2 linked regions of the Maricaulis maris MCS10 genome follow. The protein of the gene in region 2 binds, or shares a complex with, the protein of the main gene of each other region. Links are inferred from orthologs where the notes say so. Each region holds a gene or a part of one and is shown on either strand. Other genes may lie near its edges. The genes, in order: MMAR10_RS14735 and ccmE.

Region 1 (14,699 bases), 2.1 Mb from region 2 along the record:
TCGTGCTGACCGGGGTCGATCTGACCTCCTGGGGCGAGGACCTGCCAGGCAAGCCGCCACTGGGGCGTCTGGTCCAGTCCATCCTGAAACATGTTCCGGACCTGCCGCGACTGCGCCTGTCCTCGATCGACGCGATTGAAATCGATGAGGCGCTGTTCGAAGCGGTGACGGGTGAGACGCGGATCGCGCCCTATCTGCACCTGTCGCTGCAGGCCGGCGACGACATGATCCTCAAGCGCATGAAGCGGCGTCATCTGCGCGATGACGCGATTGCCCTGTGCGAGCGGTTGAAGTCGGCCCGACCCGAAATCGCCTTCGGCGCCGACATGATCGCGGGCTTCCCGACCGAGACCGATGCCATGTTCGAAAACTCGATCCGCCTGGTCGACGAGTGCCGGCTCGCCTATCTGCACGTCTTCCCCTATTCGCCGCGTCCCGGGACACCAGCAGCGCGCATGCCGCAGCTCGAGCGCGCGGTGATCAAGGATCGCGCCAACCGGCTCCGCGCCAAGGCCGACGAGGCTCTCAGCCGGCACCTCGACGGGATGATCGGGTTGGAGAGGGCCGCTCTGGTTGAAAAGCCGGGCTTTGCCCGCGCCGGAAACTTTGCCGGCATCCGCATCGAAGAAGCCGAATTCCCGCGGGCCGGTGCGCTTGTCGATATCGCAATATCGGGGCATGACGGGCGTGAATTACAGGGGGTCATCACCGGATGAGCGAGAAGAAGCCCGGTTTCTTCTCCCGACTGGCACAGGGGCTCAAACGCTCCTCGTCCAAGCTGGGAGACAGCGTCAGCGCGATTTTCACCAAGCGCAAACTCGATCGCGAGGCGCTGGAAGAGCTTGAAGACGTCCTGATCGCGGCCGACCTGGGCGCGGCAGCGGCCATGCAGGTCACTGAACGCCTGGCCAAGGACCGGTTCGACAAGGAAGTTTCCGACGAAGAGGTCCGTGAAGCCCTGGCAGAGGTGGTCGCCGAAACGCTGACGCCGCTGGAGCAAGGGCTGGATCTGAGCGGTGCCCGGCCCCAGGTCGTGCTGTTTGTCGGGGTAAACGGCTCAGGCAAGACCACGACGCTGGGCAAGATTGCGGTCAAGCTGAAGCGCGAGGGTCGCAATCCGATCCTGGCCGCCGGGGACACTTTCCGCGCCGCCGCCATCGAGCAGGTCTCGGTCTGGGGAGAGCGGGCCAAGTCGCCAGTGATCAAACGGGAAATCGGTGCTGATGCGGCAGGTCTCGCCTTCGACGCCATCGACCAGGCCGACCGCGACGGTCATGACGTCGTCTTGATCGACACCGCCGGACGCCTGCAAAACAAGGCGGAGCTGATGGATGAGCTGCGCAAGGTCGTGCGGGTCATCAAGAAGCGCATGCCGGACGCGCCGCATCATGTTGTCCTCGTGCTGGACGGCACGGTCGGCTCCAACGCCGTGTCGCAGGCCCAGGCCTTCCTGGAAGCCTCCGAAGTAACCGGCGTGGTGATGACCAAGCTGGACGGGACCGCCAAGGGCGGCGCCCTGGTCCAGGTCGCCGAGAAGTTCCAGCTGCCAATCCACTATATCGGTATCGGCGAGGGAGAAGAGGACTTACAGCCCTTCTCGGCCCGCGATTTCTCGCGCGCCCTGGCCGGGCTGGAAAGCTAGCGCTTGGACAACACGCTCGCCCTCGCCACCCTGGCCATGTTGGGCTCGGCACTGGCCCATGCGGTCATGACCCTGCTGACCAAGAAGGCGACCGACAAGCTCGTCTTTCGTGGCCTGACCCAGGGCTTCCTGGCTGTTCTCATTCTGCCCTGGCTCCTGTTCCAGCCCATTCCTCCGTGGGAAGTCTGGCGTTTCCTGCTCACCGGCGCAGTGGTGATCTGGGCCTTCAACATGCTGTTGGTCGCGGCTTTCAACGAGGGGGAGATGAATCTCGCCTATCCGGTCATGCGCGGCGCAGCGCCGGCGCTGGCGGCGTTGGCTGCATTCGTGTTTCTCGGCGAGACGGTTTCGCTCGGACAGTTGGCCGGGCTCGGCGTTGCGACAGCGGCGCTGATCGGCTTTGCCTGGCCCGAACGTGACGGCAAACCCAAGCTGAAACTGATCCTTCTGGCCCTCGCCGCAGCCAGCATGACGGCCAGCTATACCGTGATCGATGCGGCCGGTGTGCGGGTTTCAGGTCAGCTTTTCATCTATCTGGGCTGGTTCTTCGTCCTGTCCGGCGTGACCATCCTGCCGACGGCGATCTTTCGGCGCGGCACAAGCTTCCTGTCCATCGCTCGGCAGGAAACCCGACCGGCCCTGATGTGCATGGGTTTCAACCTCGCCACCTACGGGCTGGCCCTTTATGCCTACGCCAATGCCCCGGTCGCGCCCATGGCCGCCCTGCGTGAGCTTTCCATCGTATTGGGAGCCCTGCTCGCCGCGCTCGTGCTGAAGGAACCCTTCGGCGGACGGCGCATCCTGCTTGCAATCTGCCTTGCTGCCGGGCTCGTATTGCTTCAGGTGATGTAAACCGCAAACGGAGTGCTGACCTTGGCCCAGACCCAGAAAACGTCCGAGCAGGGCTCGCGCCTCCTCATCGATGCCGGCCCCATCGGGGTCTGGATCGTCGTCTACAATGTCGCGCGCATGTTCGCCGCTGACCAGGCGATCTATATCGGCACCGGCGCCTATATGGTCGCCGCAACCATCGCCTTGGCAATGTCGATCCGGATCGAACGACGCATTCCGCCGATGCTGGTCTTCACCACCGTCATCGTATTGTTCTTCGGGGCGCTGGGAATATTCCTGCAAGACCCGGTCTTCATCTACGCCAAACCCACCATCATCAATCTGTTCCTGTCCTATCTCGTTCTGGTCAGCCTGGCGCTGGGCCACAATATCTGGAAGGTGTTCTTCGGGCATATCTTCGAACTGACGGATCGCGCCTGGACCCTTCTCGCCATCCGATGGGCCCTCTGGTTCCAATTCCTCGCCGGCCTCAATGAGGTCATGTGGCGTCACATCACTGACAGCGTGGTGCCCGAAAGCGCGCGCTGGTTCGCCGGGCTGGAATTGAGCGAGGCCTTTTGGTCAAACGCCAAGCTTGGCGTGATGGTGCTGTCGGTCTTGTTCGCCGCATCGCAAATGCCGCTGATCCTCAAGAACCAGCCGAAAACCCCAGCAGAACCCGACGCCTGACACCGACATTCCGTGTTCGGACATTTGTCATTCCTGCGTTATAAATCCGCCCTAGGATGAATTCCCGAACAGGCGGGGGCGGTCATGGCGCACGACAAGCACGACACCAAGGAATTCCATCTCTCGGAGTCACCCGGCCATCTGCTCCACAGGGCCCAGCAGTTCGCGGCAGAACGATTCACCAAGGCGATGGCGGGAGCCAAGCTGACCCAGCGTCAGTTCGCCGTCCTGCATGCGACCGCCGAAGAAGAAGGCCTGACCCAGACCCAGCTGGTCAAATCGACCGGGATCGACCGCTCCACCCTCGCCGAGCTGGTCGCCCGAATGGTCAAGAATGGCCTGCTCGAACGGGAAAAGCTTCCCGACGATGCCCGCGCCAATGCAGTCAAGCTGACCGATGACGGACGGGCGCTGCTTGAAGCGGCGACGCTCGGCGCGAAGGAGGCTGACAAGGCAATCCTGTCGGCCCTCCCGAAAAACAAGCGCGCGAGTTTCCTGGAGACCCTGCGCCGGATAGCGGAGACGCTCGAAAAGGGCGAGGAGGCAGCCAAACAGGCCAAGATCAAGGTCAAAGAGAAAAAGAAGAAGGCCAAGAAGAAGGCCAAGGAAAAAGCCAAGGCAAAGGCCAAGAAAGCAGCTCGAAAATCGAAGAAGGTTTCGGCTGACGCAGCGCCGAAAACCGGCACCTAGTTCCGCAGCGCTCGATCCAGCGCCGGATAGATGACCTGCCGCAGGGCATCCGGTGTCAGTGGGCCGGGCCAGCGGGCCAGAATCTCGCCATTTGCAATGACAAGGGTCTCAGGCGCGCCCTCAATGCCGAGGGCTCGCACAGACTGGTTGTTGTCATCCTGCATGACGCCCACAAACGGGTCTCCCAGCACATCAAGAAACTGATTGGCAGCCTCCGGCGTATCCCGCCAGTTCAGCCCGTAGATCGCGATACCCTCGCTGCGCAAGGCCATCAGCACCGGATGCTCGGCATGGCAAGGCGCGCACCAGCTGCCCCAGACATTGAGCAACCAGACGCCGTCAACCAAAGCGGCATCGAAGCTTTCGCGCCCCTCCAGCGGGGTCGTGGTGAGCGCCGGCATCGGGATTGGCACCGGAGCGCTGCGATCATCCCAGAAGCGCCAGCCAAGCGCCGCAACCAGTCCGATCAAGGCCAACCATGCCGCAATCCGGATCGTCTGCATCAAGCTTCATCCCGTTCCAGCCGACGCAAGGCTTCACGCGCCTGCCGCCGCTCGATGAGAGCGTGAGCGACCAGCCCTGCCAGGGCCAGGACAGACGCCGCCCAAGTCGGCCAGACGAAGGCCGCATAGCCGCCCATTTCCAGAAACTCGCTCATGACACAACCTCTTCTCGCGCCCGGGCGGCTTGCTCACGCTGGCGCTGCAAGGTGCGCACGCGCCGCCGGATCGCCTGGCTGCGCAGACGGTAGAGCACCAGCCAGCCGGCAAAGCAGGTATAGGCCAGGATCATGACCAGGAGCGGCCAGAGCTGGCTGGCGTGGATGGTTGGGCCGTCAAGGCGGATGATCGAGGCGGGCTGGTGAAGGCTCGACCACCAGTCGACCGAGAATTTCACGATGACCAGATTGACGATCCCCGCCATCGCCAGGACAGCACCGGTGCGCGCGGCCTGCTGGGTATCCTCGAGTGCCGCCCGCAGCGCCATATAGCCCAGATAGACCAGCAGCAGCACGAGCACCGAGGTCATCCGTGCATCCCATTCCCACCAGGTCCCCCACATCGGCTTGCCCCAGAGCGAGCCGGTGAACAGGGCGAGCACAGTGAACACCGCACCGATCGGCGCGATGATCTCGGCTGCCGTGTCGGCCAACGCGTGGCGCCAGACGAAATAGACAAAACTGGCCACCGCCAGCGCCGCATAGAGCGCCATTGCCATATAGGCCGCCGGCACATGCACATACATGATCCGGATCGTTTCACCCTGCTGGTAGTCGGGTGGCGAGCCGAGCAAGGCCAGCCAGACACCAACAGCCAACAACAGCACGGCCAGGACACCGAACACCGGGATCAGGGCCCGGGCGAGCTGGTCGAAGCGTTGCGGATTGGAGAAGTAGGACAGCATGTCAGCTCACTTACTGTGCCGCTGCCCTGCGGGCAACTGCGACCGATTTTCCGTCAGCCCAACCGGCTCCGCAAGGCCGCAACAATCCCGAATGGTGCCAGCGCCGTTGTTCCAAGCGAGACGGCGACCGTCAGCAGCAGGTTGGCCAGCGCCCGCTCATCGCCTGCAAGGGCCGACCGACCAGCCCCGGCAGCGAAAATCAGAACCGGCACCATCATTGGCGTGGCGATCAGTGCAATCAGCAAACCACTACGACGGACACCCGCCGCCAGAGCTCCGGCGAAGCCGGCGATCAGGGACAGCGCCGGTATGGCGGCCAGCAGGGCCAGGGCTCCCACGCAGGCAGGAAGCACCGGCACGCCATACATCATGGCGCCCAGCAGCCCGATCACGGGTAGCGGCCACAGCGTGGCCAAGGCCTGCCCCATGACCTTGGCCAGCACCAGCCATGGCAGCGACAAACCACTCAACAGATAAAGCTCGGCGGTGCCATCGGCATGATCATCGCCAAACAGGCGGTCGGCCGATTGCAGCACTGACAGCAAGGCCGCGAAACCCATGATGCCCGGTCCCACCGCAACCAGCAGGTCGGCGGCCGGTCCGATGGCCAGCGGCGCCAACGTGATCGCGCCGAGGAAAAAGGCAGCCGGTCCGGCAGGACCGCCGCCGCCCGCCCAGGCCAGCCCGGCTTCGCGGGAGAAAATGGCTCCGAAAGCGCTCATCTGTGCGCCCCGAGGTCGATTCGTTTGGCGTCCGGCCAATCCAGGGACTGATGCGTCGCTGCGATCACACTTCCGCCGCGGGAACGATGCCAGTCCACAAGCGCTGCCAGGCGCGCTCGTCCACCGCCATCGAGCGGACCGGCGGGCTCGTCAAGCAACCAGATCGGCCGGTTGGCCAGCGCAACCCTGACCAGCGCACAACGGCGCTGTTGGCCCCGCGACAGGCGGCTGGCCGGTCGGTCGATCAGGCTCTCAATGGCCATCGCGCGCATCAAGGGCAGGATAGGATCGCGGCCCTGATCATTCATCTTCGCCCAGAAGCGCAAACTCTGTCTCGGCGTCTCGACAGGTTTGAGGCCATCCGCATGACCCAACCAGGCAACAAGCTCGGAGGCACTGTCAGCCTTTGGGCCCTCACCGAAAACAACACGTCCCGCATCAGGGCGGACAAATCCGGCGACCGCGCGCAGCAGGGTTGTCTTGCCAGTCCCGTTGGGGCCACTCATCAGCATCGCCTGGCCCGGGGCCAGATCGAGGCTGAAATCGCGGACCAGCGTGATGTCGCCGCGGCTCAGCGACAGACCGGAAACACGAAGCGTCTCGGGCTGCAGATCGGGCAGGTCGGGGAATTTCTCGGTCATCGTCGGCATCACTTTGCATGTCGCCTGACAGCACCCCATCCGTCAACGCGCGCAACGCCGCATTGCAGCAAAGCGAATGTCCGGCTAAAACCCGCCAAAACATGTGGCCGTAAACTGCGGCTGACCTCCCCACCGGGTATTTCACCCCTGACCCCATGAGGACGACCCATATGGCCTCTCTCGACAGTTTTTCCTGTAAACGCACCCTCACCGCTGCCGGTGAGACCTATGCCTATTATGACCTGAAGGTCGCCGAGGCGAACGGGCTGGCCGGAGTTTCCCGCCTGCCGGGTTCGCTGAAAGTGCTTCTGGAAAACCTGCTGCGCTTTGAAGACGGCAAGACTGTCACCAAGGCCGATATCGAGGCGATGGCCGAATGGCTGACGACCCGCAAGTCGACCCATGAGATCGCCTACCGCCCGGCCCGTGTGGTCATGCAGGACTTCACCGGCGTTCCGGCCGTCGTTGACCTGGCCGCCATGCGCGATGCAGCCACCAAGCTTGGCGCCGACCCGGACCGTATCAACCCGCAGGTCCCCGTCGACCTGGTGATCGACCACTCCGTCATGGTCGACAATTTCGGCCAAGCCGACAGCTTCGCCAAGAATGTCGAGCGCGAGTACCAGCGCAATGGCGAGCGTTACAAATTCCTCAAATGGGGCGCCAAGGCGTTTGACAATTTCCGCGTCGTCCCGCCGGGCACCGGCATCATCCACCAGGTCAATCTGGAAAATCTGGCCCAGGCTGTCTGGACCAAGGACGAAAACGGCGAAACCATCGCCTATCCGGACACTTGCGTCGGCACCGACAGCCACACCACCATGATCAATGGCCTCGCCGTGCTGGGCTGGGGTGTTGGTGGTATCGAGGCCGAGGCCGCCATGCTCGGCCAGCCGGTCTCCATGCTGATCCCGGAAGTGATCGGCTTCGAACTGACCGGCAAGCTGCCGGAAGGCGCCACGGCGACCGACCTCGTTCTGAAAGTTGTCGAAATGCTGCGCGCGAAGGGTGTGGTCGGCAAGTTCGTGGAATTCTACGGCACCGGTCTCGACCACCTGTCGCTGGAAGACGAAGCCACCATCGCGAACATGGCTCCGGAATACGGCGCCACTTGCGGCTTCTTCCCGGTCGACAATGAAACGCTGGCCTATCTCACAGCAACCGGACGCGACGACAAGCGCGTCGCCCTGGTCGAGGCCTATTCCAAGGCCCAAGGCATGTTCCGCCCGGATTATGATGCCGACCCGGTCTTCACCGACACGCTGCATCTCGACATGTCGGAAGTCGTTCCGGCCGTCTCCGGCCCGAAGCGCCCGCAGGACTGGATCGAACTGTCCAATGCCTCCGCCGGCTTTGCCCGCATCATGGAAAGCGAATACGGCAAGGGCGACGAACTGGACAAATCCGCCCCGGTCGAGGGTGAGGACTATGACTTCACCAATGGCAATGTCGCGATCGCTGCGATCACATCGTGCACCAATACGTCCAACCCGTCGGTCATGCTTGGCGCCGGCCTCCTGGCCCGCAATGCGGTGGCCAAGGGGCTGAAGACCAAGCCGTGGGTGAAAACCTCGCTGGCCCCGGGCTCTCAGGTTGTCACCGACTACCTGCTGCGTGCCGGCCTGAATGATGATCTCGACGCTCTCGGCTTCGACCTCGTGGGCTATGGCTGCACAACCTGTATCGGCAATTCCGGTCCGCTGCCGCCGGCGATCTCCAAGACCATCAACGAGAATGATCTGGTCGCCACCTCGGTGCTGTCTGGCAACCGCAATTTCGAAGGCCGGATCTCGCCGGACGTGCGTGCCAACTATCTGGCCTCACCGCCGCTGGTTGTCGCCTACGCTCTCGCCGGTTCGATGAAGGTCAATCTGGCCACCGACCCGCTGGGCCAGGACCAGGACGGCAATGACGTCTATCTCAAGGACATCTGGCCGACCTCCGCCGAGATCGCCGAAGTGGTTCGCACCTCGGTGACCCCGGACATGTTCGCCAAGCGTTATGCCAATGTGTTCAAGGGCGACGACGCCTGGGGCGGCATCGAGGTTTCCGGCGGCCTGACCTATGCCTGGGATCACACCTCCACCTATGTGCAGAACCCGCCCTATTTCGAAGGCATGACGATGGAGCCGGAAAGCCCGGGCGATGTCGTCAATGCCAAGATCATGGGCCTGTTTGGCGACAGCATCACCACCGACCACATCTCGCCGGCCGGTTCGATCAAGGCCGACAGCCCGGCCGGTCGCTACCTGCAGGAACGCCAGGTTCCGGTTCTGGAGTTCAACTCCTACGGCTCACGGCGCGGCAATCACGAAGTGATGATGCGCGGCACGTTCGCCAATATCCGCATCAAGAACAAGATGCTGGACGGTGTTGAAGGCGGTTACACGCTGAAGGACGGCAAGCAGGTCGACATTTTCGACGCCTGCATGGAGCATCAGTCCGAAGGCACACCGCTGGTCGTTTTTGGTGGCAAGGAATACGGCACCGGCTCATCGCGTGACTGGGCTGCCAAGGGCACCCGCCTTCTGGGCGTCAAGGCGGTCATCGCCGAGAGCTTCGAGCGTATCCACCGCTCCAACCTGATCGGCATGGGCGTGCTGCCCCTGCAGTTCGAGGACGGCGCCAGCTGGGAAGCCCTCGGGATGACTGGCGACGAAACGGTCACCATTCTCGGCATTGAGGCTCTCGAGCCGCGCGCTGTCATGACCGTCTCGATCACCTTCCCGGACGGCACCGTGAAGACGGCCCCGGCCCGCGCCCGGATCGATACCGAGAACGAGCTGGAATACTTCCGCCACGGCGGCATCCTGCACTACGTGTTGCGCAATCTCGCTGCCTCCTAGGGCACAGCGGCACAAGAAGCTCCCGCCCGCGTCACAGCCAATTGATTGGATGATGCGGGCGGGGATGCTTATCTAGACCCATGAAATGGCTTGCTGCCCTCCTCCTGTCCGCTTTCGAATGGGCCTGCCTTCCCGCCGCTGGCGCGTTTGAAGAGCCCGGCGCTGACGATGAGCGCCCGGTCCTGGTGGAACTCTTCACGAGCCAGGGATGCGGACTGTGCCCGGAAGCCAACCGTTATCTCGGCGAGCTTGACCAGCGCGAAAATGTGTTCGTTCTCGCCTATGCGGTGTCCTATTGGGACATGTATGGTTGGACCGACACCTATGCCCGACCCGAATATGTCCAGCGCCAGCGCACCTATCTACCCCGGCTTGATGTGCCACGCCTTTACACACCCCATTTTGTGGTCGACGGCGTTACCGATGCGCCCGGTTGGGAGCAAGACGCGGTTGCCAATGCCGTCGACGCGCGCTTGACAGCTATGCCAGGCAGCCCAGTGATCACAGTCGCCGACGGCCCGTTCGGGTCTTTTCAGGTATCACTTGACGGTGAAGCTCCAGAGGAGGACCTGGATGTCTGGCTTGTCGCCTACGCACCGGGCTGGGCGTCTGTTTCCGTCCGCTCCGGCGAGAATGAGGGGCTCGACATGCTTCACTATAACATGGTGAAGAGTCTGACTTATCTAGGCAATTGGTCCGGCGGCCCGGCCGTTTTCACCGGCGAGAGTTTTCGCCGTTTTGGCACGGTCGCAATTGTCCAAGGTGCCAATGGTGGCCCGGTCTATGGTTATGCCCGCGTCGCCGCCAGAGGGGCTGCGCCCCGCTAACGCGGCGCGCGCTTGGCGAGTATTCGCTGCAGGGTACGGCGGTGCATGTTCAACCGGCGCGCTGTTTCAGAGACGTTGTGATCGCAGAGCTCGAACACGCGCTGGATGTGTTCCCAGCGGACCCGGTCGGCAGACATCGGGTTTTCCGGCGGTTCGGGCTTGTCTTCCGGGTGGGCCAGAAGCGCCTTGATGATGTCGTCGGCATCGGCCGGCTTGGACAGATAATCAACCGCACCGGCCTTAACCGCAGCCACGGCGGTAGCAATATTGCCATAGCCGGTGAGCATGACGACCCGGCAGTCCGCCCGCGAGGCGTGCAATGCCTTCACCACATCCAGACCGTCGCCATCCTGCAGGCGCAGGTCCAGAACGGCAAAGGCTGGCGGGTTGGACCGCGCCACTTCCTTGGCTTCATCTACCGTCGCCACTGCGGAGACGATGAAGCCGCGCCCGGTCATGGCCCGACCCAGCCGGGTCCGGAATGGCGCGTCATCATCGAGGATGAGAAGGGATTTGTCGTCGGGAAGCTCGTATTCGATCTCGCTCACGCGTCGGTCCTCGCAAAATCCGATGGTGACTCACTATCTAGCCCAGTGAGTGCTGCGCCTCCACCCGTTTGCGCGGCCAGCGGATCGAGACAACTGCCCCGCCAGGCGCCGGAGCATTGTCGAAGCGCACCACGCCGCCGCTTTTTTCGATCATTGTCTTGGCAATGAAGACCCCCAACCCCAGCCCGCCCTGCCCCGGCGTTCCCGAACGGGTAGTCACGTAGGGCTCACCGATCTTTGACAGGACATCAGAGGTAAAACCGGGCCCGTCATCCATCACACGGACATAGATGTTCGACCGGTCCCAGCGACCTTCCACCACAACGCGGGCCACAGCGAAATCAACCGAGTTCTCGACGAAATTTCCGATCCCGTAGAGCAGCTCGGGGATCCGCCGCAGGATTGGCGCCTCCCCCTCGGCCGAATCACCCAGTTGAACCGTCACGACCGGCCCCAGCCCTCGCAGGGGTGCACTTGCCTCTTCGAGAGCAGCCAGCATTTCGATGCGATCATGGCGTTCGTCGGACGCTTCCTGGACCTCGCCCAGGCGCTTCAGAATGTCGCGGCAGCGTCGCGCCTGTGTGACCAGCAACTCGGCATCCTCGCTCAACGCCGTTCCAGCCCCGATTTCGCGCAACATTTCCTTGGCGGTCAGCTGGATGGTTGCCAATGGCGTCCCCAGCTCGTGCGCCGCTGCAGCCGACAGCGCCCCCAGCGCCGAAAGGCGTTGCTCGCGCGACAGGACACTCTGTGTCGCCGCCAGCGCAGTCGCCATGCGCTTGCCCTCATGGCTGACCCGCCAAGAATAGACGGCCGTGAAGGCCACTGCGATGAAGATCGCAGCCCACAGGCCAAAGACATACATGCCTGGCAGGTCCAGCGTGGCCTCGCCATACCAGGGCAGTGGCAGGCTCCACAACCACATCGCACCCGTCCCGGCCACGGCGATGGCGGCAACCCCGCTTGACCAGCGCGGCGGCAGGGCGGCAACGGCGATGATGATCGGCGCGGCCAACATCACCACAAAGGGGTTTTGCAGCCCGCCGGTGAGCATCAACAGCGCGCACATTTGCAGGACGTCATAGCCCAGCTGGGCGAACGCCTCCCAGTCGCGGGCAAATTTCTGTGGCGGCACGGCAAGCGTCAACCAGGTGTTGACCAGAGCGCTGAGGGCGATGATGCCCAGGCAAAAGCCGATAGGGAGTTCGAAGCCGGCGAAAAAATGCACGATCAGGATTGTCGCCGTCTGGCCACCGACGGCCAGCCAGCGCAGCATGACCAGGGTTCGCAGCCTCAACCGGCCAAAGACCGGCGTCAGATGGGCGTCCGCACCATAAGGGTCCCAATCACTATCATTGACCATGACATGTCTCCCGCAAGCGTGACCGCTCGCCGCGATGGACAGAGGAGGGGCTTGGCCCTACCTTCGCACACGCAGCAAAACCGATGTGTTTGGACTAACATGCTTCGTCCGCGCGCGGATAGATCGCGCCGGGCTTACCAGGAGTGACAATGCCACGCCCATTGCTCTGGCTTCTCATCGCCGCACCCACCGTACTCCTGATCGCGTTTTTCACGCAGCTCGTGACGAATAGCGACAGGCAGGACGTGCGACGTGGCGCCGTACGCACCAGCGGCGAGGCTCAGATCGGCGGCCCCTTCGAACTTGTCGACCAGACCGGCACGACGGTCACACACGAGACATATGCCGGCAAATTGATGCTGATCTATTTCGGCTACACCTATTGCCCGGACGCCTGCCCGTTTTCGCTTCAGATCATGGCCGCGGCGATGGACCAGTTGGACGCCGACCAGCGCGCCCGGATCCAGCCGATCCTGATCAGCTTCGACCCCGAGCGCGACACGGTGGAGCAGATGGCCCGCTATGTCAGCTCACCCGCCTTTCCGGACGGGCTGGTCGGCCTGACCGGTACAGAAGAGCAAATCGCGGCCGCCGCGCGGGTCTATCGCGTTGTCTATCAACGCGCCGAGGATGCCGGCAGCGGTGACTATCTGATGGACCACTCATCCTTCATCTATCTGATGGATGGCAATGGCGTATTCGTGGACGTTTTCCCAACCGGCGTCGATCCGGTTGATCTCACGGCACGCCTGCAAGACTTCCTTGAGGAAAATCCCGGATAGTCATCCGGATTAGTGACGGCCCTGCGCCGGCGCGAGGAGAGCCCATGCTGTACAGCGTTTATGAATTCAATCGCATTGCGATGACACCCTGGCGGGCCGCGGCCAATGCCACGCGCCAGGTGATGCGCTCGCCGATGAACCCGATGGGCGACACCATGGCCGGACGGACCATGGCCGCTGCAGCCGAGCTGTTTGAATCCGTCACCCGGCGCTATGCCAAACCTGAATGGATGATCGACCAGACCGAAATCAATGGGCAGACGGTCGGGGTCAGCGAACAGGTCATCTGGACCAAACCCTGGTGCTCGATCGTACACTTCGAACGCGATCACGATGCCCTGGTCGCGGCGCGGGGTGACACGCCGGACCGCAAGGTTCTCTTTGTCGCGCCGATGTCGGGTCACTACGCCACCCTGCTGCGCGGGACAGTCGAAGCCTTCCTGCCAGACAGCGAGGTCTATATCACCGACTGGCAGGACGCTCGCATGGTGCCGGTCACCGACGGTCGCTTCGATCTGGATGACTTCACCAGCTATATTCGCGAAATGATCGCCCAGCTCGGACCGGACCTGCACGTAGTCGCGGTCTGTCAGCCTGGCCCGCCGACCCTCGCCGCCATCGCCATGATGGCAGAGGATGATGACCCCAACCGGCCCGCCTCGATGACGTTCATGGGCTCGCCGATTGATACACGCCTGTCGCCGACGGTTCCGAACAAGCTGGCCGAAGAAAAGCCATTCGACTGGTTTGCCAACAATCTGATCCACACGGTACCGGCCCCCAATCCGGGCGCTTTCCGCCGGGTCTATCCAGGCTTCCTTCAGCTGGCTGGCTTCATGAACATGAATCTGGACCGTCATGTCGATGCGCACTGGAATTTCTACACCCATCTGGTCGAGGGAGATGGCGACAGTGCTGAAAAGCACCGGACCTTCTACGACGAGTATCTGGCTGTGATGGACCTATCTGAGGAATTCTACCTGCAAACGATCACCGACGTGTTCCAGGAGCACAAGCTGGCGCGGGGCATACAAACGCATGGAGACCGCACGGTCGATCCATCGGCCATCAGGGACGTCGCTCTTCTGACCGTTGAAGGCGAGAATGACGATATTTCCGGGATCGGCCAGACCCAGGCAGCCCACACCCTGTGCGGCAACCTGCCGGACGCCCTCCAGCAGGACTGGGTGCAGCCCTCGGTCGGGCATTACGGGGTATTCAACGGGCGCCGCTTCCGTGAGGAAATCGCACCGCGGATGAAGTCTTTCATGGATGAAACGGGCAAGGCGGCGCTCGCAACCCGCTAACCCCCTCTCCGCCCAGCACAACAAAAAAGGCGCCGCCCGAGATGGGTGGCGCCTTTTCTGCTTGTGTGCGGCCCTGGATCAGGGCGCTTCGGACGTGAAGGTCAATCCGAGTGAGTTAAAGTCAAAGGTGCCGGCCTCGATATCGACCAGCATGCCTCCGATGCTCAGCGGCGCAGGCGGGGTCATGTCGACCGTCAGAGTGCCACCCTGATTGATGAAGTTGGTCAGCGCAGTCGAAAGCTGTGCCAGGACCGGGCGCGGAATTTCAGGCGGTGCCGCCATCAACCCCATTCCGAGCATTGCACCAGCCTGGACACGCAGCTCTTCCTTGCTGATGCCTTGTGTTGTGGCACCTGCTTCCAGAGCCCGGTCGAGAATTGACAGGTCAACCAGACGCATCGAGATG
Region 2 (14,692 bases):
AGGGCAATCCGGCATACCCAGCTGGACACCCGCGCCTGACCAGACTGCCAACGGCCAGCCGCTTTCCAGACGCGCAGGAAGGTCTCCTGGGCGATATCCTCGGCTTCCATCGGATCACCCAGCGTACGCCGGGCGAGACCGATGATCCGGGACATGTTGGCCGCCATCAGCTCGCGTGCCGCATCGCGATCACCCGCGCCGATGCGCGCCATCAACCTGTCTTCCGCCGCCCGGATGTCGGCCATCGCCGACGCTTCGACCGGCGGGCGTTCGCGGACACGGCCGGAGATGGGTCCGGCATTGGCCGGTTCATCTGTCTTCATGCCGTGTCCGTCAAACATCCGCGTTGCTGCTAGTTCCGCCACCACCGGCGACGGTTCTCACGGCGTTCCTGACGCCTTTCCGATGCGGCGTCCAGCTCGTCCGGCGTGATCACGCCATCCTCATCGGTGTCGAGCATCCCGAACAGGCGGTTTTCGCCGTCGAGGAATTCAGCCCGGGAGATCCGGCCATCCTCATCGGCATCGAACTGCCGGCCCGGTCCTTCGCCACCTCGACCGCCACGACCGCGCATGCCGCGACGTCCGCGACGCTCGCGATCATCACCGTCTTCGGCTTCGGCCTCGCGAGCGGCCCGCAGGCGCTGGCGGATCGGAGACTGGTCCGCCTCGTCGAGATAGCCGTCGCCATTGCGGTCCATCCAGGCGAACATTTCGCCCTGCAGGGCATCGACTTCGGCCCGGGTGATCGAATTATCGCCATTGGCGTCAGCCGCCCGCAGCATCATGGCGGAGCGCATCGCGGGATTGCCGCCACGCTCACCGTGGTCCCCGCGATGCGGGCCGCCGTGTCCCTGGGCCTGGGCGGCTGCCCCGGCCAGCATCAGGCAGGAAGTGCTCATCAGTACAATCAGTTTGAAGGGTTTCATGACGTCGTCCTTGTCGTTCATAGCCTCGCTGTGAATAGAACGGGGCTGACGCCGCAATCCGTCGCCCGGATGTCACATTTTTCCGATCCGGCGCTCGAACACCTTGCGGACGGCCCGCATGCGCCGGTCCAGAGCCGCTTCCAGCGCCTCGATTTTCGCACATCCGGCCAGCTCGGCCAGTCGCGTGGCAAAGCCGCTGCTGGCCTGGGCGGGATCAAAACCGGACCCGTGGGCGCAACGGATCATCTGCAGGACGCCAAGCTGAAGCTGCAGGGTCTCGGTCAGCAGCTTGACCTCGCCCGCGGGCAGCACGCCCGCCTCTCCCAGGGCCTGAAGGGCCTCGCGGGTCGAGGCCCGCACCACATCCTCCCGGTCGGCATGGATGAGCTGGAGTGTCTGGGCGATGAATTCGATGTCCTGCAAACCGCCGGGGCGGGCCTTCAGGTCCCAGATGGATGAGGGTGGCTTGGCCTCGGCCAGCCGCTGGCGCATCGCTCGCGCATCTTCCCGCACACCCTTGCCATCGCGTGGCCGGCACAGTGCCCGTTCAAACGAAGCCGTGACGGCGTCGGCCAGCGGCCCGTCGCCGGCAATGATGCGGGCTCGGGTCAGCGCCATCATCTCCCAGGTCCAGGCCTCGTGCGGATAATAACTGTCGAAGCGCGACAGCGAGACCGCGACCGGCCCGGCCTTGCCGGACGGCCGCAATTGCATGTCGACCGTATAGAGCTCGCCCTCTTCAGTCGGAGCCGACAGCGCGCTGATCAGGCGGGTGGCGAAACGGCCGAACCAGCCCGAGGCGGTCTCGTCACCCTGATAGATGATCATGATGTCCAGATCGCTGTCGGCCGCCAGTTCGCGGCCACCCAGCTTGCCCATGCCCAGGATGACGCCCTCGCCCGGCATGGGGCCGAAACGGCGTTCGGTCTCGTCCTGCGCCGCACGGGCCATTGCTGCCAGCGTCGCATCGGCCATCGCCGAGAAAGCAGCGCCGGCGGTTTGCGCAGTGGCCATCCCGTTGAGGATCTGGGCACCGATGCGGAAGCGCTCCTCACGGACCCGTCGCCGCGCCGAATTGAGACGGTCCTCATACCCTCCGGCCCGCTCCAGCGCCTCGTCGAGCACCCGCTTGAAACTGTCGGCCGGGTCCTGCCCCAATGGTACGGAAAAGCGGTCATCCAGCATCGCATCCAGCAAGGCCGGACGACGCGCCAGATCTGATGCAAGGCGCGGCGCCAGGGTAAGAATGCCGATCAGGTCTGCGGCCAGGCCCGGCTCGTTGGACAATAGTGAGAGAGGTTGCACGCCCATCGGCAGGTTCTCGAAGAAAGCAGCAAACCGGGTCATCGCAGCATCCGGCTCACCAGTCGCCGACATGCGGTCGACCAATTGCGGTGCGATGCGGGCAAACAGGGTCCGCGCGCGGCTGGATCGCACCGCCCTCACCCGGCCACCGGCCCAGCCATTCAGTGTCGCCCAGACCGAGCCCGGCTGCGAGAAGCCCAGGGTCTGCAAGGTCGTGATGGTGTCCGGGGTCGGCTCGACCCCGGTCAGGATCAGCGACCCTGCCGATGAGGACAGCGCCTCATCGCCCTCGAACTGGTCGGAAAAATGACCGTGCACCCTTTGCAGGCAGGCTTCGACGGCCGTTTCGAAGGCCGCGACATCGGCAAAACCCGACAGAGCCGCCAGATCGGCCCGGTCCTCATCCTCCAGCGGCACGGTCTGACTGGGTTCGTCCTGGCGCATCTGGATCCGGTGTTCCCAGCTGCGAAGGTCTCGATAATCCCGCGCCAGGGCATCAACAACGTCCGGCTCGACCGCACCGGTCACGGCCAGCGCGCCCAGAGCCGCCAGCGTCGAGGGTTCGCGCACCCGCTCGTCCCGGCCCCCGAAGACCAGTTGCGGGATCTGGGCATAGAACTCGATCTCGCGAATGCCGCCCCGCCCGAGTTTCAGGTCATGTCCGGCGGGTCGGATCTCGGCCCGGCGCCCGACCGTCTGGATCTGGCGGGCGAGCCCGCGAATGTCGTCAATGGCGGCATAATCCAGCGAGCGTCGCCAGATAAACGGTTGCATGTGGGCGAGGAAGCGGGCCGCGGCGTCACGGTCGCCGGCACTGGCGCGGGCCTTGATCCAGGCCGCGCGTTCCCAGGTCTGACCCAGGCTCTCATAATAATTCAGCGCCGCCTCGGTGGAGATGATGACCGGCGTCGCGCCCGGATCGGGCCGCAGGCGCAGATCGACCCGGAAGACATAACCCTCGGCCGTTACGTCCTGCAGCGATTTTACCACCGCCTGGATCAGGCGCGGCAGTCGTTTGCGCGGTTCCTCGCTGTCGGGCAGCGACAGGCTGTCCGGATCGTAGACGGCCACAAGGTCGATATCGGAGGAGTAATTGAGATCGCCCGTGCCCATCTTGCCCAGCGCCAGAATGACCACGCCCGGAATCGGATTGTCGGGATTGGTCACCGGATGGGCCCGGCCCTGTTCGGCCAGGAAGCGGACATGGGCGTGCAGCGCGGCCTGCAGCGCCGCATCCGCCACCCGCGTCATCGCACCGGTCACCTCGCGAACGTCCCAGACACCGGTCAGGTCGGCCAGGGCCGTGACCAGGTGGGCATCACTCTTGGCATGACGCAGCGCGATATCGAGTGCGGACGGGTCGCCCGCCTCGGCCCCGGCCCGGTGCAGATCGGCGATGACCGATGAAATCAGGGCGTCAGGCGTCCGCACGAGGCAGGCCTCGAGTGTGTCCGCCCGTCGCTGCGCCAGCCGGGCCAGATAGGGGGCAGCCGCGAAAACCGTATCGAGAAAATCCCGGGCCGGGCCGATCGCCTGGCCGACCGTGTCGGGCAGCGCCGCAATCATGTGAGCCGCGGCGCCCGGCGTCCGGCCAGGCAGCGGCGCAAGCCCCGCTGGCAATACACAGTCCGGATGAGCGGCCAAGTCAGTCATGGCAAGCAAACTGACCCGATCCGCCCGACAGGTGAAGGTCTAATTTTGCGGTAGGCCGGCGCTGGCTCACCCCTCAGCGGGCGCCTTGGGAAAGCTGAGTGAGGCGCGCAGGCCGGGACCATGGCCGTCGGACACGACGCCGGGCCCTTCCGCCAGTTCGAACTCGCCATTGTGCACGTCGACAATGGCCTGGACCAGGGACAGTCCAAGCCCGGAACCCGGCTGGGTGCGGGAATTGTCCAGCCGCACAAAGCGCTGGGTGACACGATCACGGTCGGCAGCCGGAATGCCCGGCCCGGTATCGGTGACCGAGAACTCGATCCGACCGCCACCCGTCTCGCGCAGGCGCAGGGTCACCGCCTCGCCGGTCGGGGTGTATTTGACCGCATTGTCGAGAATATTGGCGAGGGCCTGCGACAGCAGGCCCCGATCGCCCAGCATCGACAGGCCGCTCTGGATCTCGCTGTTGAAGGCCAGCCCTTCATCCTCGCAGACAGGCTCGTAGAGCTCGGCCAGGTCGGCGGCGATATCGGCCGGGTCGAGGCGCTGGATCGAGGCACGGCTCTCACCCGCCTCCAGACGCGACAGCGACAGGATGGCGTTGAAGATGCCCAGCAGCTCGTCGGTATCGGCAACGGCACGTTCAAGCGCCTGCTCGCGCGTGTCGGCGTCTCCATCCTCGCGCAGCGCCTCGTCGAGCCGGTTGCGCATGCGGGTCAGCGGAGTGCGCAGGTCATGGGCGATGCTGTCGCCCGTGTGGCGCATGCGGTGCATCAACGCCTCGACCCGGTCGAGCATGTTGTTGAAATTCTCGGACAGCTCGTCCAGCTCGTCGCCGGTGAAGTTTCGCGGCGCCCGGGGTTGCAGGTCCCCGGCCTTGACCCGCCGGGCGACCGTATTGATGCGGTCGAGGCGGCGCACGAAACGCCGGCTGACGAAGATCCCGGTCGCCACACCCAGCGCCAGTGCCAGCGCCGAGGCGGCCAGGATGGTGTTGAGCATCCGCGATATCAGTCGCGTTTCCTCGTCGACATCGAGACCGACATAGAGCCGGTAACCGGACGGCAGCTCGATGATACGGCCCCGAGCGGTGCGATCATCCTTGCCGTCCTCACCATCACTGTCACCGGCGGCAGGCCGTCGATAGGTGAACTGGACCCGGCCTTCATCATCGGGCTGGACCTCGGGCAGATAGGTCAGATTACCCGACAGGCTGCGCCCGGTGGGGTGGACGAGCAGGTAGAGATAGTCGGCACCGCCGCCGACGGTTCGTTCAAGGATATAGCGATTGACCGTGCGTATCCCGCCAGCCTGGAAGCTGGCATCCAGGGCGACGACTTCCTCGTTGATCGCACTATCGGCACGGCGCAGCACCATGCCGGCCGAGGCCGCATAGACAAAGCCCAGCGTGACAAAACTCGACAGGGCGAACAGGGCCGCCGACAGAAGCGTCTGCCGGAAGGCCGTTGTCCGAAGAAAGGCGGCACCGCGCGCCGTCATGCCGGATCAGGCCTGCAGACGGTAACCGGCTCCGCGCACCGTGTGCAGCAACGAGCGCGGGAAGGGTTTGTCGATCTTCGAGCGCAGACGCGAAATGTGCACATCAATGACATTGGTCTGGGGGTCGAAATGATAGTCCCAGACTTTTTCCAGCAACATGGTGCGGGTCACCACCTGGCCGGAATGCTTCATCAGGAATTCCAGCAAGCGGAATTCGCGGGGCTGGAGCAGGATGTCCTCGCCCTCACGGATCACCGTGCGGGCCAGCAGGTCCATTTCCAGATCACCGACCACCAGCTTGGTCCGGACGGTATCCGGATCACGGCGACGGGCCAGGGCCTCGACGCGGGCCAGCAATTCGGCAAAGGCGTAGGGCTTGACCAGATAGTCATCGCCGCCCGCCTTCAGCCCTTCGACACGGTCATCGACCTCGCCGAGGGCAGAGAGGATGAGGACCGGGGTGCGATCATCGTCGGCGCGCAGCGCCTCGACCATCGAAAGCCCGTCCATGCGCGGCATCATGCGGTCAACAACGAGCACGTCGTATTCCGCGGCGCGGGCCATTTCCAGGCCCTCTTCGCCGTCACCGGCATGGTCGGCCACATGGCCGCTTTCGCGAAGGCCCTTGCGGATATAGCTGGCTGCTTCGCGGTCGTCTTCAACGATCAGAATGCGCACCCCGATCTCCTTTTCTCTAGTCGGCAGAGCCGAGTTGCAGGGCGACATAGCGCTGACCGCCACGTCCCTCGACCAGCAGCAGGATGGCGCTGCGACCGTCTTCACGGGCTTCATCGGCGATGGCACGGAGGGCCTCGGCGTCGGCAACAGAATTGCCACCCGCTTCCAGGATGATGTCGCCGACCTGGACACCCTTGCGGGCGGCCTCGCTGCCCGGCTCGATCTCGTCGACCACCACGCCGCTGACTTCAGCGCCAAGGCCGCGGACCTCACGGTCCTCCTCAGCGAGCGGCGCCATCGACATGCCGAACACGGAAGTCCGTGCCGGAGCCGCATCAACACTGCTCATGCTGGCCAGTTGTTCCTCGCCCGGGCGATCACCCAGCGTGGCACGGATGGTCCGCTCGCGGCCGTCACGCAGCACCAGGAAGCGGACATCGCCGCCGGCCTGGATATTGCCGACGCGGCGGGTCAGGTCGCGCGAACCGTCAACGGCCTCGCCATCGATTTCCAGCACCACATCCTCGCGCTCGAAACCGGCGCGGTCGGCGGGGCCGCCCTCGACGATCGAGCTGATGATGGCGCCGGTCGTGCCCTCAAGGCCCAGCGCTTCGGCAATGTCCTCGGTGACATTCTGGATCGAGACACCCAGCCAGCCGCGCGCCACCCGGCCATCATCGCGCAGATCGCCGACGATGCGGGCCGCGACGTCGGAGGGAATGGCAAAGCCGATGCCGACATTGCCGCCAGACGGCGAGAAGATTTGCGAGTTCACGCCGATCACATTGCCGTTGAGGTCAAAGGTCGGGCCGCCGGAATTGCCGCGATTGATCGAGGCGTCGGTCTGGATGAAGTCATTATAGGTGGAATTGCCGATCGGACGACCGATGGCCGAGATGATACCGGCTGTTGCCGTACCGCCGAGACCGAAGGGATTGCCGACCGCGACGACCCAGTCGCCAACCCGGTAGTTCGGGTTCTCTTCCAGCCGCACAAACGGGAAATCAGTCTCGCCATCGACCTTGAGCAGCGCCAGGTCGGTCTGCGGATCGGTACCAATGACGCGGGCAGGAAACTCCTCGCCCTCGGCCGTTCCGATGGTGATCTCGTCGGCATTGGCCACCACATGGTGATTGGTCACCAGATATCCGTCAGCCGAGATGAAGAAGCCGGATCCCAGCGACTGGCGCGGTTGCGGCTGCGGCGCCTGGCGCTGGCCGCCGAACTGGCGCTCCATCCATTCGCGCATTTGCGGGGGGAGATTGTCGAGGTCGGGTCCATTGCCGCCGCCAAAGGGCGAGCTCTCGACCAGTCCGCTGACCTGAACCGTGACCACGGACGGGCTGACGGTTTCGATCAGGTCGGCAAAGGACAGCGGTGCGCCGGCCGGGACGGCAGCCGCCAGGGGCGGCGCCTCGGACGACTGGACGGCGTAGGCCTCGCCCATCGAGCGATCCAGGAGACTTCCTGCTGCCAGCGCGGACAGGACCAGAAGCGAAACTCCGCCGAGGCGGCGTATGCGATCAACCGAAATCATGAGTGTCGACGACCTTTCCATTGCGATTAGGAGCACAATTTCACGCGGCGGGACTAACCCCCGCGTGACTCAAACATTACAATAACATTACAGATGGTAACTTACCCGTCATCTTTCAAACGGGTCCGCACGACAACCGGGCTGTGCAGGGTCCGATGCACCGGGCATTTGTCGGCGATCTCGAGGAGGCGGGCCGTCTGGGCCGCATCAAGCTCACCCTCCAGCGTGATCTCCCGCTCGAAGATGTCGACATGGCGTTCCTGGCCGTCGACGCAGTCGGCGCAGTCATCGGCATGGCCCTTGTGATGACCGGTACTGACCGTGACCCGGTCCAGCGGCAGGCCCTTGCGGTCGGCATACATGCGCAGGGTCATCGAGGTACAGCTGCCCAGCGCTGCGCTGAGATAGCCATAGGGCGACGGACCGGCATCCAGGCCACCGACCGAAGCCGGCTCATCGGCCAGCATCACATGCTCGCCGGCAACCACATGGTTCTCATAGGGGCCGGCACCGGTTTCCCGGACGACGACCACCCCCTCGCCTGCGGATTCCGGCGGCTCGGGCCGGGTCTCGGGCAGATAGCGCTCGGCCCAGGCGGCAATCATGTCGGCGGCGTATTCGGCATCCGGCCGGTTTCCCAGCAGATGATCGGCATCATCAAGGCTGACAAAGCTCTTGGGGTGTCTGGCGGCGCGAAACAGCCGGGACGCATTGTCGATAGCGACAATGGCATCGGTGGGGGCATGCAACAGCAGCAGGGGGCGGTGCAAGGCCGCCGCGGCGTCTTCCACCCTGTGCCCGCCAATATCGTCGAGAAACTGCTTCTTGAGCGTGAAGGTCCGACCGGCCAGTTCCACCCGGGCCACGCCCTCGCGTTCAATGGCGTCGACATCGGCGGCAAACTGCTGCGTCACATGCGCGGCGTCGGCCGGCGCACCGATCGTCGCCACCGCACGAACCGATGGCAGCTGACCCGCCGCCGCGATCACCGCCGCCCCGCCCAGTGAATGCCCGATCAAGAGGGACGGCGCCGCGTGCTCGGCTTCCAGATAGCCGGCAGCGGCGATCAGGTCGGCGATGTTGGAGGAGAAATTGGTATTGGCGAAATCGCCATCCGACTGTCCCAGCCCGGTGAAGTCGAAGCGCAGCACAGCGAAACCCGCAGCCGTCAGCCGCCGGGCGATCCGGCTTGCTGCGAGAATGTCCTTGGAACAGGAAAAGCAATGCGCGAACAGCGCATACGCCCGCGGCCGGCCATGCGGCATTTCAAGCCGGGCGGCGAGCGTCTCGCCAAGGGCGCCTTCAAAATCAACACGTCGGGTCTGTGCCATTGCCTGTCTCCTTCAGCCAGCTTGGAGGTAAGGCGTCCACGATGGCATGCAAGACACAAGCGCTTGAGCGCGAGGACAGGCCTCAGCGACTATCGCCATCGCCAGCTGCCGACGGCGTCTCGCCCTCACCCTGCCAGACGCCGGCCTCACGCAGGGCCTCAGCGACTTCCGGCGGCATATAGGTCTCATCATGCTTGGCCAACACCGTGCGGGCCTGCAACACGCCGTCAGCAGCGAAACGCCCCTCGACCACAACCCCCTGCCCTTCACGGAACAGGTCGGGCAGCAGGCCGGCATATTCCACCTGCACATTCTCGACCCGGTCGGTGATCACGAAACGGGTCGCGCCGCTGGCCGCCTCGCCCACCGATTCTTCCAGCACCAGTCCGCCGACGCGGATCCGGGCTTCGATGCCTGGATGTTCCGCCGCGATCTCGCTGGGCGAATAGAAGAAGACCACGGCACTGCGCAGCGCCATGAGACCGAGCCCGACCGCAACCACCAGAACGATCGCCGAGGCGGCAATGGTAGCGAGACGTCGATTGCGATGCCGCATCATTCCGGCTCCCGGCGTTGAAAGATGAGCATGAGATTATTGGCCGGCATGTCGACCCGTTCGACCAGGACGAGGCCGTGCGAAGCCAGCAGCGTCGTGACCGCGTCCAGCGGGCGCACACCCCATTCCGGATTGCGTGATTTCAGCGACGCGTCAAAGGCCAGGTTTGACGGCGCGGTCTCGTCGCCGAGCAGATAGGGGCCGTACAGCACGAGATGGCCGCCCGGCCGCAGCCGGTCCTGCGCCAGCGAGGCGAGAGCCTCGGCCACCGCCCATGGAGCGATATGGATGACATTCATGCAGACCAGCGCGTCGAAACCGTCAATCGCGACAAGCGTCTGCGGGCGCAGGAGATCGATTTCGAGCGGTGCCAGGATCGCGCCACCGACCTCACCGGCCCAGGCGGCCTGGCTGTCGCGCGAGGCCGCATCGGGGTCGCTGGGCTGCCAACTCAGATCCGGGCGGGCCTGACAGGCCGCCACCGCATGCTCACCGGTTCCCGAGCCGATTTCCAGCACCGAGGCACCGGTCGGCAGGACCCGGGCCAGAACCTCGGCAATGGCATCGCGATTGCGCGCCGCGCTGGGCGAATACAGGCGACCCTGCTCGCTCGCGCGATCCTCAAGGGCAATGGGGGATTTGGGAGGCTGGACCATGACAACGAACTACGTTGCACAGAGCGGCAGTGCAAGGCGGAGGGATGCAGTCGGGACGCTATGCCGCGGTCGCGGCAACACCGCGCCGTCGCAGCAGCGACGCGGCCTCGTCATGCCCCGCACTTTCCATCAGGCGGATGGTGATATCCAGCCCGTCCTGAGCGGTGGTGCGGTTCTGGCCTTCACTGGAGGCAACCAGATCGACCAGCATCTCGCCGGCCTCCTGCATGCGCTTTTCGGCCGCATCGGCGATGCGTTTCTGGGTCGAGGCGATCGCAGCGGCCGTCGCATGTACCCGGCATTTTCCGAGGAAGTAGAGCAGGCCATCGGCCTTGTCGACGGCGGCGGCGGGCGGGATCTGGGCCGGTATGACCCTCCCGCTGCGCCCGCGGCGCGGTTCGGGCAGACCGGCATCGAGCGCCAGGGGGACCTTGGCGAGGATCTTCTCGACATTCGTCGAGGCCTCGGCCCGCAATCCGAACAGGGCGCGGCCCCAGCGTCCATCCTTGCGGATACCGAATTCGGCCGCCATGCCGGTTGAAAACGCGACGAAACGGTCAAACACCAGATAACAGGCCTTGGCCTCTTCGAGCGTTTGCGGCGGCTGTTTCAGACGGGCTGCGAAATAGCCGGTATCGCCGAGCACGGCGTCGCCGACCGCGGCCAGCTCCGTCTTCTGCACGACCAGGTCATCATCCCGGCGACCGATCCGCTTGACCACGCGGAAAATCTGCCAGGGACTTTCCAGTCGACCCATGGTCAGGAGCAGGACCCACAAGGCGGCCTCGGCATTCGATTCCACCATCTCCTCATGCAACTGCTTGACCAGCAGCGACAGCTCGTCGTCGAAATCCTCGATCTTGTCCGGCAATTGGCCCATGGCGCTGGCGATTTGCTCGCAATTGTTCAGCAGGATGATCGCATCGCTCAGCATCGCCCGGCCTTCGCCGCCGAACCGTTTGAGCAACGCGGTCATGTCCTTGGGCACGCGATCGGCCTTGTGAACCGCATCTGCCAGCGCCGCACCGGCCTGACGGCGAAAATCGAACCAGATCGGATCCCGCTCCGGCCGTTTGCACTTCTTGGCAGTCTCGACCATGTCCTTGGCCAGATGGCGCCCCATCCAACCCCAGATCTTCGACAGGTCCTCGGCCGAGAAACGAAAACGCGACGGCGGGATCAGCGCCGAATCGCCAACCAGGGGACGCAGGGGGGCCAGGACATAGGCCTTCGCCATGTCGCCCGCGGGCGGCCGCATGGCTTCCTCAAGCTCGGAAAAAATGGTGTCGAGCGCCGCCGACGCCGGATCACTCGCGGCGGCCGCCTTGGTTGTGGCTCTTAATGCCGCCCGCATTTTCTCGGGCATGCTGCGCCACAGCGCTTCGAGTTTGGCTCGCTGAGAAGGCGAGAGATTGGCCATGATCCAGAATACACAGTCTTTTGCTAATCCTAGTCTTCAACCACTTCGGTTAATGACCACTTAGCGACCAGTCGCCGGCAATCCAATACGGGCCGCCAGTCCGCCGAGTTCTGATCTCGACAAGCTGAGTTCTCCACCATAGGCCTTGGCCAGATCCGAAACAATTGCCAGACCAAGACCCGAGCCCGGTGCCTGCTCGTCCAGCCGGACCCCGCGCTGCAGGGCGGCTTCGCACTGCTGCGGGTCGAGGCCCGGACCGTCATCCTCGATTATCACGGCCAGTTCCCGGGCCGCCGTCCGGCGGGCCACCACATGGACCTCACCGCCCGACCACTTGCAGGCATTGTCCATCAGATTGCCGATCATCTCTTCAAGGTCCTGGCGCTCACCCTTGAAATTGAGACCCTCCTCGGCCTCGACGGTAATCCGGATACCACGTGCGGCATTGATCTTTTCCAGCGTCCGCGCGAGGTCGCTCACAGTCGACGCAACCGGCGTACGCGCACCGACGGCCTTGGCGTGGGCCGCGGCCCGGGCGCGGCGCAGATGATGTTCGACCTGTTCAGTCATCACGCCGGTCTGCCGTTCGACCATGTCGGCCAGCGCCCCTTGCGAGGTCCGCGCCTCATTGGTCAGAACGGCAATCGGTGTTTTCAGCGCGTGGGCGAGGTTGCCGACATGGGTGCGTGATCGCTCGACCAGCTCGCGCGAGTGATCGAGCATGGCATTGAGCTCGTCGGCCAGCGGCTGGAGCTCGACCGGAAACTCGCCATCAACGCGCTCCTGATTGCCCTCGCGGACTTCCGCGACGCTGGTCCGCATGCGCAGGACCGGCGCCAGACCGATCCGGACCTGGAAGAAGACACCCGCAGCAATGGCAGTGGCAAAGCCCAGGAACATGATGCCCGACGTGATGGCGAAATTTCGGACATCGCGGTCCGCGATTTCTCGATCCTCGGCCGCCATCATGATGACCATGTCCGCACGCGCCGGCAACTGCACGGCCTGTCCGGTGAGGCGCAAGGGCTCACCGCTTGGCCCCTTGGTGTCGAACGACATCACCTGTCCCGGGCTGGCCAGCAAGGAGGCCATCAGGGCGTCGGGCGGTGTCAGGGTCTCGTCCCACAGCGACCGGGACACGACCAGCGCCTGGTGTCCGCCGCCTTCCATGACGGGAGCGTCGAAAATCTGCCAGTAGCGGCCGGAGAACACGCGGTCATAGGCGGGGTCAGAGGGCCGACGGGCAAGGACAATGCCACCGCCTGGATCCGTCTCGGCGGCCGCGACGAGGGCCTCGACGACGCTGCTCAACCGGTCGTCCATCGTGCGCAGGACCGAGCGCTGATAGAGCGTGGTCAGGGCGATGGCGCCCAGAAGCAGAAGGGCCAGCGCCCAGGCAGCGGCGCCGGCAAACAGTCTGAAAGCGAGGGAGGCCCGGCGCTTCACGAAACCGGGCGTGCCACCGGATCAACCAGTCGATAGCCCAGTCCGCGCACGGTCTCGATCCGGTCGGTGCCGATCTTCTTGCGCAGACGTCCGACAAAGACCTCGATCGTATTGCTGTCGCGATCGAAATCCTGGTCGTAGATGTGCTCGACCAGCTCGGTGCGCGAAATCACCCGGTCCTGATGATGGGCCAGATAGGACAGCATGCGGAATTCGTGCGAGGTCACCTTCACCGGTGCGCCGTCGATAAAGACGCGGGCGCCGCGGGTGTCGATGGACAGGCCGCCGCATTCAATCGTCGCCGTGGTGTGACCAGCGGCGCGGCGCGTCAGGGCGCGCATGCGGGCCAGCAATTCCTCGGTATGGAAAGGCTTGGTGAGATAATCATCGGCGCCGGCATCAAAGCCCGCCACCTTTTCCGACCAGCGATCGCGCGCGGTCAGGATCAGCACCGGGAAATCGCGGCCGGCCTGGCGCCAGCGTTCCAGGACGGTGACGCCGTCCATCTTGGGCAGGCCAAGGTCCAGCACCACAACATCATAGGGTTCGGTGTCGCCCATGAAATGCCCGTCCTCGCCATCGACGGCTGCGTCGACGGCATAGCCGGCATCCTCGAGGGCCCGGCCAAGCTGACGGTTCAGATCCGGATCGTCTTCAACAACAAGCGCGCGCATGCACTCCCCCTATCGTTCAAACAGTATCTGCCCGGTCCGGGCATCGGCAACCACATCGACGCGGCGGCCGTCTCGGGTGAGAATCTTGATGACATAGCGCGGAGACGCGCCGCCCTCGAGCTCGGCATCGAGCACGTCGGCGCCGGGATAGCGGCGGCGCACTTCCGAGATCACCCGCAGTGCCGGCACCACATCACCCTGACGCCGGGCATCGCGGGCTTCAGGCGCGGTATAGCGGTCCTGCAGATTGGCATAGCCGGCCGGCTCCACGACAGCAGCGTCGTTTCCATCGGCCCGGGCGGGGGCTGCGAAGACGCTCAGAGCGCCAGCAAGGATCACAAGGTTTCTCAACATGGCACTCACAATGACGGGCTCCCCCTGAACCCGTGCTGAACAACATACTACCAAAACATCACCGTCACGAATGCAGACCCTTGCGCGGGTCATGGCCATCGGGCGGTGACCATTTTTCGAGGAAGGCCTTGAGGGCCTCATCACTCGACGGCAACGCGACCATCAGCCTGACCAGCTGGTCGCCGCGCTTGCCCTTGCTGCCCGCAAATCCCTTGCCACGCAGACGCAGCAAGGTTCCGGTCGAGGAGCCGGGCGGCACCCGCACATCAACCGGACCGTCAATGGTCGGCACGCGCACCTTGGCACCCAGCGCCGCTTCCTTGAGGCTGATCGGCAGCTCAAGACGGACATCATCGCCCGCGCGCGAAAAGAATTTGTGTTCGGCGACCTTGATCTCGATCAGCGCATCGCCCGGCTCGCCACCCATGGCAGAGGCCTCACCCTGACCGCGCAGGCGCAGCACCTGGCCATCACTGGCACCCGAGGGCACCGCGACATCGAGCGTCCGTCCGCCCGGCAAGCTGACCCGGTGCTTGCCGCCCTGGGCCGCCTGCATGAAATCGACGGTCACGGTCTGGCGCACATCAGCCCCCTTGCGCGGGGCCTGCCGCTGGCGTCCGCCACCGCCCTGTCCGCCAAAATCGGTGAACAGGT

The links.
Region 1: the proteins of ccmE (region 2) and MMAR10_RS14735 are in contact, whole or in part, in a solved structure (PDB 8CE8), measured with the Escherichia coli proteins. The link is inferred for Maricaulis maris MCS10 from one-to-one orthologs.

The regions. Positions count from the first base shown.
Region 1 is NC_008347.1:3,140,267-3,154,965, forward strand. The notes cover bases 4,146-7,025. They hold MMAR10_RS14735 (heme exporter protein CcmB), read right to left. Parts: upstream 5,980-7,025; coding sequence 5,311-5,979; downstream 4,146-5,310. Other genes in these bases: MMAR10_RS14725 (redoxin family protein), read right to left, coding at 4,146-4,356; ccmD (heme exporter protein CcmD), read right to left, coding at 4,356-4,511; ccmC (heme ABC transporter permease CcmC), read right to left, coding at 4,508-5,257; ccmA (heme ABC exporter ATP-binding protein CcmA), read right to left, coding at 5,976-6,620; acnA (aconitate hydratase AcnA), read left to right, coding at 6,791-7,025. Outside these bases: tRNA (N(6)-L-threonylcarbamoyladenosine(37)-C(2))-methylthiotransferase MtaB, read left to right, coding at 1-716; signal recognition particle-docking protein FtsY, read left to right, coding at 713-1,642; MMAR10_RS14710 (EamA family transporter), read left to right, coding at 1,646-2,494; MMAR10_RS14715 (septation protein IspZ), read left to right, coding at 2,507-3,163; MMAR10_RS14720 (MarR family winged helix-turn-helix transcriptional regulator), read left to right, coding at 3,248-3,853; more of MMAR10_RS14725, read right to left, coding at 3,850-4,145; more of acnA, read left to right, coding at 7,026-9,466; MMAR10_RS14750 (DUF1223 domain-containing protein), read left to right, coding at 9,547-10,293; MMAR10_RS14755 (ActR/PrrA/RegA family redox response regulator transcription factor), read right to left, coding at 10,290-10,841; MMAR10_RS14760 (ActS/PrrB/RegB family redox-sensitive histidine kinase), read right to left, coding at 10,879-12,204; MMAR10_RS14765 (SCO family protein), read left to right, coding at 12,354-12,986; MMAR10_RS14770 (polyhydroxyalkanoate depolymerase), read left to right, coding at 13,031-14,293; MMAR10_RS14775 (hypothetical protein), read right to left, coding at 14,372-14,699. UniProt on the Escherichia coli protein: Required for the export of heme to the periplasm for the biogenesis of c-type cytochromes.
Region 2 is NC_008347.1:1,030,433-1,045,124, reverse strand. What follows is about bases 7,754-10,626. They hold ccmE (cytochrome c maturation protein CcmE), read right to left. Parts: upstream 9,492-10,626; coding sequence 9,015-9,491; downstream 7,754-9,014. Other genes in these bases: MMAR10_RS04865 (hypothetical protein), read right to left, coding at 10,203-10,626; MMAR10_RS04870 (DUF938 domain-containing protein), read right to left, coding at 9,488-10,144; MMAR10_RS04880 (bifunctional alpha/beta hydrolase/OsmC family protein), read right to left, coding at 7,754-8,932. In the rest of the region: MMAR10_RS04910 (RNA polymerase sigma factor), read right to left, coding at 1-323; MMAR10_RS04905 (hypothetical protein), read right to left, coding at 353-928; MMAR10_RS04900 (bifunctional [glutamine synthetase] adenylyltransferase/[glutamine synthetase]-adenylyl-L-tyrosine phosphorylase), read right to left, coding at 1,001-3,886; MMAR10_RS04895 (sensor histidine kinase), read right to left, coding at 3,953-5,386; MMAR10_RS04890 (response regulator transcription factor), read right to left, coding at 5,393-6,064; MMAR10_RS04885 (Do family serine endopeptidase), read right to left, coding at 6,081-7,601; more of MMAR10_RS04880, read right to left, coding at 7,703-7,753; more of MMAR10_RS04865, read right to left, coding at 10,627-11,510; MMAR10_RS04860 (sensor histidine kinase), read right to left, coding at 11,625-13,010; MMAR10_RS04855 (response regulator transcription factor), read right to left, coding at 13,007-13,684; MMAR10_RS16045 (PepSY domain-containing protein), read right to left, coding at 13,694-14,038; MMAR10_RS04845 (DnaJ C-terminal domain-containing protein), read right to left, coding at 14,103-14,692. UniProt on the Escherichia coli protein: Heme chaperone required for the biogenesis of c-type cytochromes. Transiently binds heme delivered by CcmC and transfers the heme to apo-cytochromes in a process facilitated by CcmF and CcmH.